Regions from separate parts of the Virgibacillus sp. JSM 102003 genome, predicted to be linked through region 3. Evidence: riboswitches for the same ligand, from Rfam matches in the RefSeq annotation. Region 3 holds a riboswitch; each other region holds the start of a gene.

Region 1 (2,201 bases), on a different contig from region 3:
AGTATTCGTCAATGCCCTGCTTAAGGTATTTTTCCTTTAATTTTCCTACCGCAATAATTTTTATGTTCATTGAAATTCATTCCTTTATGCACTTCTTTTGTTTACATTGTATCAAAGAATGACGATACCGCATTACAGTATCGCCATTTCATTCAATTAATCAGACTTCCTCTGTTCTTCTCTTTGCTTTTTCATGAAAAGGGACAATGGCTGTTCTGATCCAGTCATCAACTTATAGACATATGTGGAAGTAAGGTTATAACTGTTTTCAATACTTTCTGCTATATAGTTAGTTCGTTCGAAAAGGATGGATCGAAACTGATCAATTTGCCTTAACGTTTTCTCCATTAGGGCTTCCTGGTTTTCCAGCCGGTTGATAACTTGGTCCTGGTTATCGTCTTGTGTGGAAATCCGCTCTGACATCTGCTTGTTGAGATCATATAATTCACTCATGTTTGATGCGAGTGACTGGCTTGAAGTTTCATATTTTCCTAGCTTATCTACAATAGCCTGATTCGATTCGCTTAGGCGATTGACTTGTTCTGCAATCTCCTTATTTATTAGGCCGCCGTTTTCTATGATATCCTGCAATTTCGCATTATTGCTGTCTAACGTTTTCAGCCATTGGACAGCCTGATTCTCGAATTTTTTATGCTGCAGGTTACTTTCTTTTAATGCTTCCAGCTGCTTGCCAACTTCCTGCCACCTGCCTGCTTGCGTATTATTTTGGTGATGGTATAACGATTTTAAGTCACGGAAGGAATTGGATAATGATTTATTCAGTTCTTTCTGTTCTTTTATCATCTCGGAGAAATAATCTACGCGAAAGTATCCCTGGTTCGGCTCCAGAATATCGCTGTCATTCATATAGACGTCTGGATGATCATTATTATTAATATATAATCCCATCGCACGCTCACTTCCTTATTCATAGTATTGTATTATCCTATGCGGATTATGAAAAGACGGGACAATAATCCAGATGAAGCAAGTTAAAAATGTTTCACCATTTTTGCATGAATATTGCGTTAATTCACTATATATAGTATATTGTGAACAATATCTTTTATAGTGTTAGTACCATCACATCATGTACGATAATGGCAAAATCATTGAAAGATGATGACGCAAAGCTACAGGGGCTAAGTTGGGTTATCCAATATGTCAGCCAGCTTTCGAATACACTCCTTATTCCTGAAAGGGGGATGTGATTTGGATACAGAAGATGTTCTTAAGATTATTAACGATGATATTAAAATGCTTAAATCTTTGATGTATCAGGTTAAAGCGAATGGAAGTGATTTTACAGATCCATCATTAGTACAAGTTAGTCAACTACTAGATGTGAAGCTAAACCAACGAAATCAACTTTTGTCGATTTATACAAATGAACTCAATTAATCCTATTTTTATGTTTTTCTGGTACTAACACTGCCTTTCTATACTCCGACCATTTGTGGGGTATAGCTTTTTTTGCAAGAAAACACCCAGTTGTATGGTAAAATAGTAGGGTACTAATTTTACAATTTTATAGTTGGATGTGAAACGATGAGTATCGAAAACAAACCAAATAAATGGATAGTAACTATGCTAATCACTCCTATCCGCTTCTTCACCAGAAGACGTTCAAATATAGTAATTGAACAGAATGACACACTTCACATGAAACCACCTTACATTATTTTATCCAACCACGTAAACAACTGGGATCCACTGATTCTGAATAGTTATGTAAAGGAACCGATTTCTTTCATTGCTGCTGACCCTCTTTTTCGAAATCCTTTCTTAAAAAGAATATTAAACTATTTTGGTGCCATTCCAAAGATGAAATTCAAAAACGATACGAGCACGATAAGGGGTGTTCTGAAGGCTAAGAAGCATAATCGTGTTATCTGCATTTTCCCAGAAGGAAATCGAAATTGGGACGGTGACACGGAGCCGCTTATTTATTCAACCGCTAAATTAGTTAAGCTGTTGGACATCCCTGTTGTGATTGCAACGATTCGCGGCGGGCATCTGACTCATCCAAGGTGGGCAGCTAATCATCGCAAAGGCTTAATTTCTATCTCCTATAAAAAAGAATGGGATCAGGGAGCGTTCTCAAACGATTCACCTGACGTCATTAACCAGAAACTAACCGAGGCGCTTTACCATAATGAAATGGAATGGCAGTCTGGGGTTGCGGGTGAATATCAGGGGAA
Region 2 (2,201 bases), on a different contig from region 3:
TATATATGGACCAAATGGAACGGGCTGCCTACGGTCAATTACCTTAAAGAAGAGCAGCATCATTCCTATTATTGCACCAATCATACACGAAAGAAAAAATGCCAATAGCACCTTATCAATTCCCAAAATAATGCCTAAGATGCCGAACAATTTCATATCTCCCGCGCCCATTCCACCACGACTGACAATTATTATTAATGCAAGGAGTGTGATTCCAATTATACCACCAAGAATGGATGACCACCACGGATCCAAAGGCTGTGCGATACGAATGATGATGAATAGTGGCAGAAAGAAAAGAAGCACTCTGTTTGGAATTAACATAAATGTGATGTCGGATACCAATATAATCATAAGCATCGAAACTAGAAGTAACGCCGTAATAATTTCTAGGTTTAATCCTATTAATGAGTAGCTCAATGCAAATAAAATACCAGTAGACAATTCAATTATAGGGTATATAAACGAAATCTTTTTTCGGCAATGTCTACATTTAGCCCCTTGGATGGCAAATGAAATAATCGGTATATTCTCATACCATGACAATTGATGGTTACAGTGGGGGCAAATTGACCGGTCGTTTGCGAAGGGGATATTTTCTGGCAGGCGTAATCCAACTACATTGAAAAATGAGCCGAAGATTAGGCCTAAGAGGAAAAAAAATAGTATTAGTAAAATGTCCATTCGTGTGGCTCCTTATTGTAAAGCTAGAAGAATATATATTGAAGAATACGCCCTGCAAGTATTGGTGCAAGGCGTAGGTTATATTTAAAATCATTTTAAATTATGTTGTTTTTAGTCAACACTTTCATCTCCATCGTATTCAAAATTCCCATTTCCATCTTTAGTAACTTTACCAGAATATTCGGTTTCTGTTCCTGGAACTGTAGGAACTTCATCTAGATACCCTTTGTCCTCTAGTTGTGATACCGATATACTTCCATCCGTATCATAATCACCACTAACATCCGCTAACCTTGCTGCATTTTCAATCAATTCTATATTTGCATCATGTGCCTTTTTCTCAGATTCACCTATAACATTCCCAACCGTCGGTACTGCTATAGCAACAATAATCGCCAATATCGCAATAACCGCCAACAGTTCAACAAGGGTAAACCCTTTTTCTTTTTTTATCATCTTTTTCATGCGTTCTAGCATAAAAATCCCCGCCTCTCTTAATATATAAGATAAAAAGTCTATTAAACTTAGCTGGCCGGTTGCACTACTTACTCCAAACTACCAAAGTGCCCAAACTACAGGTAATTTATCATCGCATCCTACTATATTCCTATATTCACTATAATATATTTTCAGACAAATATCTACCTTGTTTGCTAAATATTTTCAAACAAAGAAAACATTGGAATAACAACTGCGGTAATGATGCTGCCTACGATTATTGTCAGCACAATAATCATAAGTGGCTCGATTAGTGTTTTGATCCGATTCGACAATTGTTCTACCTCTTCTTCGTAAAATGCTGCAGCTTTTGAAAGCATATGATCTAAGGTACCCGTCTTTTCACCAATTTGAATCATCTGAACAACTAGTGCCGGAAATGCCCAGTGTTCTTTCATTGGATTAGCGATCGATTCGCCAACTTCCATCGACTTCCTGGATTGCTTTAATACATCTTGAATCACACGATTTCCAACGACTTTTTCGGTAATTTCGACTGATTGTAAGATTGGTACGGAACTATTTACTAGAGTACTCAACGTTTGTGTCATACGAACCAAGACACCTTTATGTGCAAGCACACCTATAAAAGGAAACTTTATTTTTAGCTTATCGGCACGGTAAGAAAACTTATCATTCTTCAACAGAGACTTATAAATTGCAATACCTAACAATGCTACAGCAATAAGTACCCACCAAAAAGCACTAACCCAATCACTCAAACTTAAAATAAACTGAGTGTAAGCCGGAATCTCTTCACCGAAGGAATTAAACATTCCAACAAATTGCGGAACAATGAATACGAGCAAGAACATACTTAATAATAGTGTGATAACTCCTACAACACCAGGATAAAGTAATGCAGAAACCACTTTTTGTTTATTACGATATTCTTTCTCATAATAATCAGCCATCTGGTTTAATATGTCGTCAAGTTTGCCACTTGCCTCCCCCGCCCGGATCATGTTGACGAGTAGTGAAGGAAAGACTTTCGGGTGACTTTCGACTGCTTTTGAAAG
Region 3 (2,201 bases):
TTCTCCTCTGTCGTTTCAGAAATAATCAATAATTAGATAAATTATATCGAAACTAGTCATTTTAGTCTATTATTCTTTTAGAATTGGTGGAACTGAATGATGCAGTGAACAGGTTCGTGCCAAGATAACTTGTTTCGAGTACATCTTTGCGTTCCCTTTCACAATAGGCAAATCTCATCATCTTAAGGTATGTAAATAGAAGAAGAAAAATCACCTAGCACATTAGTAGACGTTTTTGCGGAGTCAAATGTTTCATGATTTTGTAGTAAGATTTGTTGCTTTTATCTACGCAGTTGATATTAACTGCGAACTACTTTTTAAAAAGTTTGAGTGTTCCTATACCGCTCCGGAAATACACTCCGCGCACCTAGGGCGGCTGATGAACCTCCTTGCTCCTACGTCGCTGCGTAGTCTCATCTAGGCGCAAGCTCCCACAGGAGTCTACGTGTATTTCCTTCGCTAGGTTTTACTCACTTTATCCTGTAAATTAATCAATGCTTATTGTGATATTGCTTCTTAGCCTTGGGAACACTTTAGGCTCTAATCAGAAATCTCTATCAGTGGAGGCAGAATACGCAGACTCCTATGGGAACAGCACGTTCCGAAGCCCCCGGAAGAAGCGTTCTGAATGCGTATAAAATTCATTGCTTTGTAAAAGGTAACAAATGTGAGAATACAGGCTGGTTTTTAGAGATGAGAACTTGCGCAATATTTTTGCCCATAAAGTAATACGTATATCGAATGTATGTCTTTGTTAGAAGGGTTTTTAATGTGCTAAATGGTTCGAATGACCTATATCGTCAAAATAATTTTTGAAAATTACAAAACTAGTTCGATTTTGACAAAAGAAGACACCCAATAACCCCCATAAATATAGTATAGTAGTCTTATAAAACGATGGTTCCTCAGAAAATAGCAAACTTATTGAAAAATGGGGGCGCAAAGTCACGGGTCTAAAGCTTTATAGCTATGACGGCCGGACTGCCTGGGAATTTAAATGGGGGACGATAGAAATGATTAATGCAAGAAAGAACAAAGAAATAGATTATGAGTGGTTGGAACTGATGAAAGAGGCAAAAACCATCGGGTTAACTTTGGAAGAAGTTAGGTTGTTTTTGGCAGATAAGAAAGAATAAAGCCTTTATTACTACATATGCCTAACGAAGACTTTCACCATTTAGACTTGGTGTAATGTCATGTTTTATAAGCATAAGTTAAATAAAATAAATAAATATTTTAAAAAGTCTTGTGCTTTATATAGAACCATACACCTTTTTATGTTATAATTTTTTTTGAAAGAAGGTGTATTACTTGATCGGTGAAAAAATAAAGCAACTACGTCAAGAAAAAAAGATGTCGATTTCTGAACTCGCAGATAAAGCTGGTGTAGCCAAATCCTATTTAAGCTCTATTGAACGAAGCCTTCAAACGAACCCATCGATCCAGTTTATTGAAAAAATTAGTTCTGTACTGGGAGTCCCAGTGAATGAGTTGATATTAGAAGATAAATGGAAAGAGACAGAGGAACAATTAGATGGTGAGTGGTTGAAAATTGTTCAGGAAGCTATGGAATCGGGTGTATCAAAAGAGCAATTTAAAGAATACCTTGAATTTACTAAGTGGCGAAAAGAACAGGATAAATAAGTGCTGACCGTAAAGCTAATGGCTTGCGGTTTTTTATTTTGCACTTAAAAAAATAATATAAATATTTCATGTAACAAATGGATTGTTCAATCGTTTAAATATATAGAGGGGGTGGGAGTTGATTGAAAAGATCCATATTTACAGATTTATTTGAGGCGTATCAACTTCCACTTTACCGCTATTTATTGCAGATGAGCCGAAATAAACAGGTTGCTGAAGAACTATTGCAGGAGACGTTTTATCGGGCGATGATTTCGTTAGAGGTGAAAAACATGGCACAGGCAAAAGCGTGGCTTTTTAAGGTAGCTCGTAACCTTTTCATCGATTGGACTAGAAAGTCTAAGTCTGAACAGCTTATGGTGGAACGAATTCAATTGGAACGTGCCGACAATAACAATATCGGAAACCCTGAAGAGCAGTTAGAGAACCTTACGAAGCAGGTACATATTGAAGAAGTTCTTAGCCGATTACCTGAACGAATGCGCACCATTCTTTACATACGTGAAATTCAAGGTTTTACATATCAGGAAGTCGCGACCGCTATGAATCTATCAGTT
Region 4 (2,201 bases), on a different contig from region 3:
TATGAACACACAACGATGAAGCACGTCATGGATGCAGCTGGTGTCAGCCGGGGCGGACTCTATCAGTATTTTTCCAATAAGGAAGACTTATTCGAGGCAATCGTTGAAGAGGGACTCAGTAATGAAGCCGAGAACACAGCGGAATTGTTGAGAAAGACTGAATCGCATTGGAAGCTTCTCATGCAGCTGCTGTTTGGGGAAGACGGCAAGCCTGATGCCGAAATGGATCCACTCGCGCCAAGTAAACTGGAATTCTTCATTACTGGAAGAAATGATGAGCGAAGACGAGAATATGGCAGGAAGCGATATAACTTAGGTGTTCGTGTTTATGCGGATGTTATTAAAGCTGGGCAGGAATCTGGAGAATTTAGTGATCGTTTCGACAGTGAACTGCTTTCGCGATCAATCATTACGTTCATCGATGGTCTCGCCCTCGACGACGCAATCCTAGCGGAAAAGGACGTACAGCTGGAACAGCAGTCTAGCCTGTTCATTGAATATTTGAAAATGGCCTTGGATGTAAGAATGTAATGTCATCTGGTGTGGTGCATGATTATTTCATGTAGAAGAAGCTCGGGTCTTTTTGAGGCGTGGAAGCGGCGCCGTCCCCCTTGCTTCTTCTTAGAAAATTATTGTATGGAAATCTATATAGAAATGAAACAGTTGTAATCACGTGATTGTCTGTAAACATAAAAAAGGCCGTGGATATTATTTATCCACGGTGAGCCGTTTTTAGATGCGGGTTAGGAACTAATATATTTGTACGTTGATGCTGCAGAAAATCTCTGATTTCTTCCTCGGTAATACCTAATTCTTTCGCTTGTTTGATAAGTATTACCCAATCACGATCCAGTTGTTGTTCAGCCCCTTTTTTGTAGTGAGTCATAATAACCATTATTCCTCCCCTCTCAACCAAGATGAGGCAGCTGTGCTATCCTAGGTAACCCTTAGACCACTAGCTTTGCGTCCCTTCCTTTCAAAAGGTTTGCCTTTACTGCATCGGATTTTAGTATCATGTCTTTATATATCTTTCCATATCGCCCTATGGTCCCATAGGCTATATGAGGGATATGTCCAAGTGGATGCGATTTACGTCATTCATTTCTTGCTGTTGAAATGTCCCATCTTCGTATCTATTAATGTAAGGTTTGGGACATCTTTTTCCTTAGCTGTAAAATTAAATACAATTATGTATGTATTTAATATTAGTTGATTACAAATATTTTGTCAACTATCTATGAAGCCCCATTTGAGGACATTCTTTTACCGTCTATGAATGATTTTTTTCATATTTACTACTAGAAGATAAACGACAATCAGTGTCGTTTCCATATTAAGTATTGTATAATAAGTCTAATGTTATTTAGTGGGGGAGTCAGTGAAAGGGGCTATCAAGCATGAGTAATACAAAAACTAAATTTCAAATTCGTCGGGAAGAAACCTATGAGAATCTGATCAAGTTTGGTATTGTGCCGATGATGGATAAAGGTTTTGCCAAGACGAATCTTAGTGATATTGTTCGAGCGGCTGGTTATACGCGAGGTGCCTTTTATTTTCATTTTAATAGTAAAGAAGAGTTTTTCCTTCATGTATTGGAAGATCATGATAAAAGGCGAGGCAGTTGGGCTGAAATCCCTTATCACTATAATGCCCAAGAGACATCCTTAGAATCGTTGTTAAAGGAGTCTATTTTTTCGTTGTGGCAAAACGTTTACGAGAAACCACTTACCGGGTGGCTTCTACTGGTTATTGACTTTTATCAAAATGCCAAGGACATACCAGGTGTGAAAAAGCGTATGAAGCAGCTTCATGAGAACTTTGAAGACGATTTAATACTATTCCTGCAAGCTTTGAAGAAACAAGGATTTATTGATGAACATATCGATGAGAAGAAAGCGTTATGGCAGCTTGTTTCACTCACGTACGGATATTTAGTAAATTATTATATTTATGATCTGGATGATGTTGATATCGTTGTTAATGCATATGCAAAAATATTGAAAAATTAACGATTTTTGTTATCAGACAGTCATGAAGGATTAGTGGAAGAACCATAATAAAAGGTTATCTCGAACAATATGGGTTATGTTAGTTGAGCTCCCAAAATGAAAGGATGATTGTTATGAATACGGAAAAGCAGAGTTCTTTTAAAGAGCAGGCGGTATCATTTCTAAAGCTTGTAGCATCGGGGAATGTAGACG

Evidence for each region. A riboswitch is a leader RNA that binds a small molecule or an ion and turns the genes downstream of it on or off. The one in region 3 is predicted to bind cyclic di-GMP.
Region 1: another riboswitch for cyclic di-GMP. It lies ahead of ACE1TG_RS13690 (Spo0E family sporulation regulatory protein-aspartic acid phosphatase); the one in region 3 lies ahead of sinI (DNA-binding anti-repressor SinI).
Region 2: another riboswitch for cyclic di-GMP. It lies ahead of ACE1TG_RS01985 (prepilin-type N-terminal cleavage/methylation domain-containing protein); the one in region 3 lies ahead of sinI (DNA-binding anti-repressor SinI).
Region 4: another riboswitch for cyclic di-GMP. It lies ahead of ACE1TG_RS13870 (anti-repressor SinI family protein); the one in region 3 lies ahead of sinI (DNA-binding anti-repressor SinI).

Annotation. Positions count from the first base shown of each region.
Region 1 is NZ_JBHFQH010000012.1:30,936-33,136, reverse strand. It holds gene rlmH (23S rRNA (pseudouridine(1915)-N(3))-methyltransferase RlmH) at 1-70, opposite strand, end outside; gene ACE1TG_RS13695 (hypothetical protein) at 157-909, opposite strand; cyclic di-GMP riboswitch class I at 1,093-1,180, shown strand; gene ACE1TG_RS13690 (Spo0E family sporulation regulatory protein-aspartic acid phosphatase) at 1,213-1,401, shown strand; gene ACE1TG_RS13685 (lysophospholipid acyltransferase family protein) at 1,549-2,201, shown strand, end outside.
Region 2 is NZ_JBHFQH010000001.1:387,383-389,583, forward strand. It holds gene ACE1TG_RS01980 (prepilin peptidase) at 1-684, opposite strand, end outside; gene ACE1TG_RS01985 (prepilin-type N-terminal cleavage/methylation domain-containing protein) at 796-1,149, opposite strand; cyclic di-GMP riboswitch class II at 1,206-1,290, opposite strand; gene ACE1TG_RS01990 (type II secretion system F family protein) at 1,338-2,201, opposite strand, start outside.
Region 3 is NZ_JBHFQH010000005.1:165,460-167,660, forward strand. It holds cyclic di-GMP riboswitch class I at 905-989, shown strand; gene sinI (DNA-binding anti-repressor SinI) at 1,014-1,136, shown strand; gene ACE1TG_RS07515 (helix-turn-helix domain-containing protein) at 1,312-1,644, shown strand; gene ACE1TG_RS07520 (RNA polymerase sigma factor) at 1,767-2,201, shown strand, end outside.
Region 4 is NZ_JBHFQH010000012.1:81,093-83,293, forward strand. It holds gene ACE1TG_RS13865 (TetR/AcrR family transcriptional regulator) at 1-531, shown strand, start outside; gene ACE1TG_RS13870 (anti-repressor SinI family protein) at 713-895, opposite strand; cyclic di-GMP riboswitch class I at 919-1,000, opposite strand; gene ACE1TG_RS13875 (TetR/AcrR family transcriptional regulator) at 1,398-2,009, shown strand; gene ACE1TG_RS13880 (nuclear transport factor 2 family protein) at 2,123-2,201, shown strand, end outside.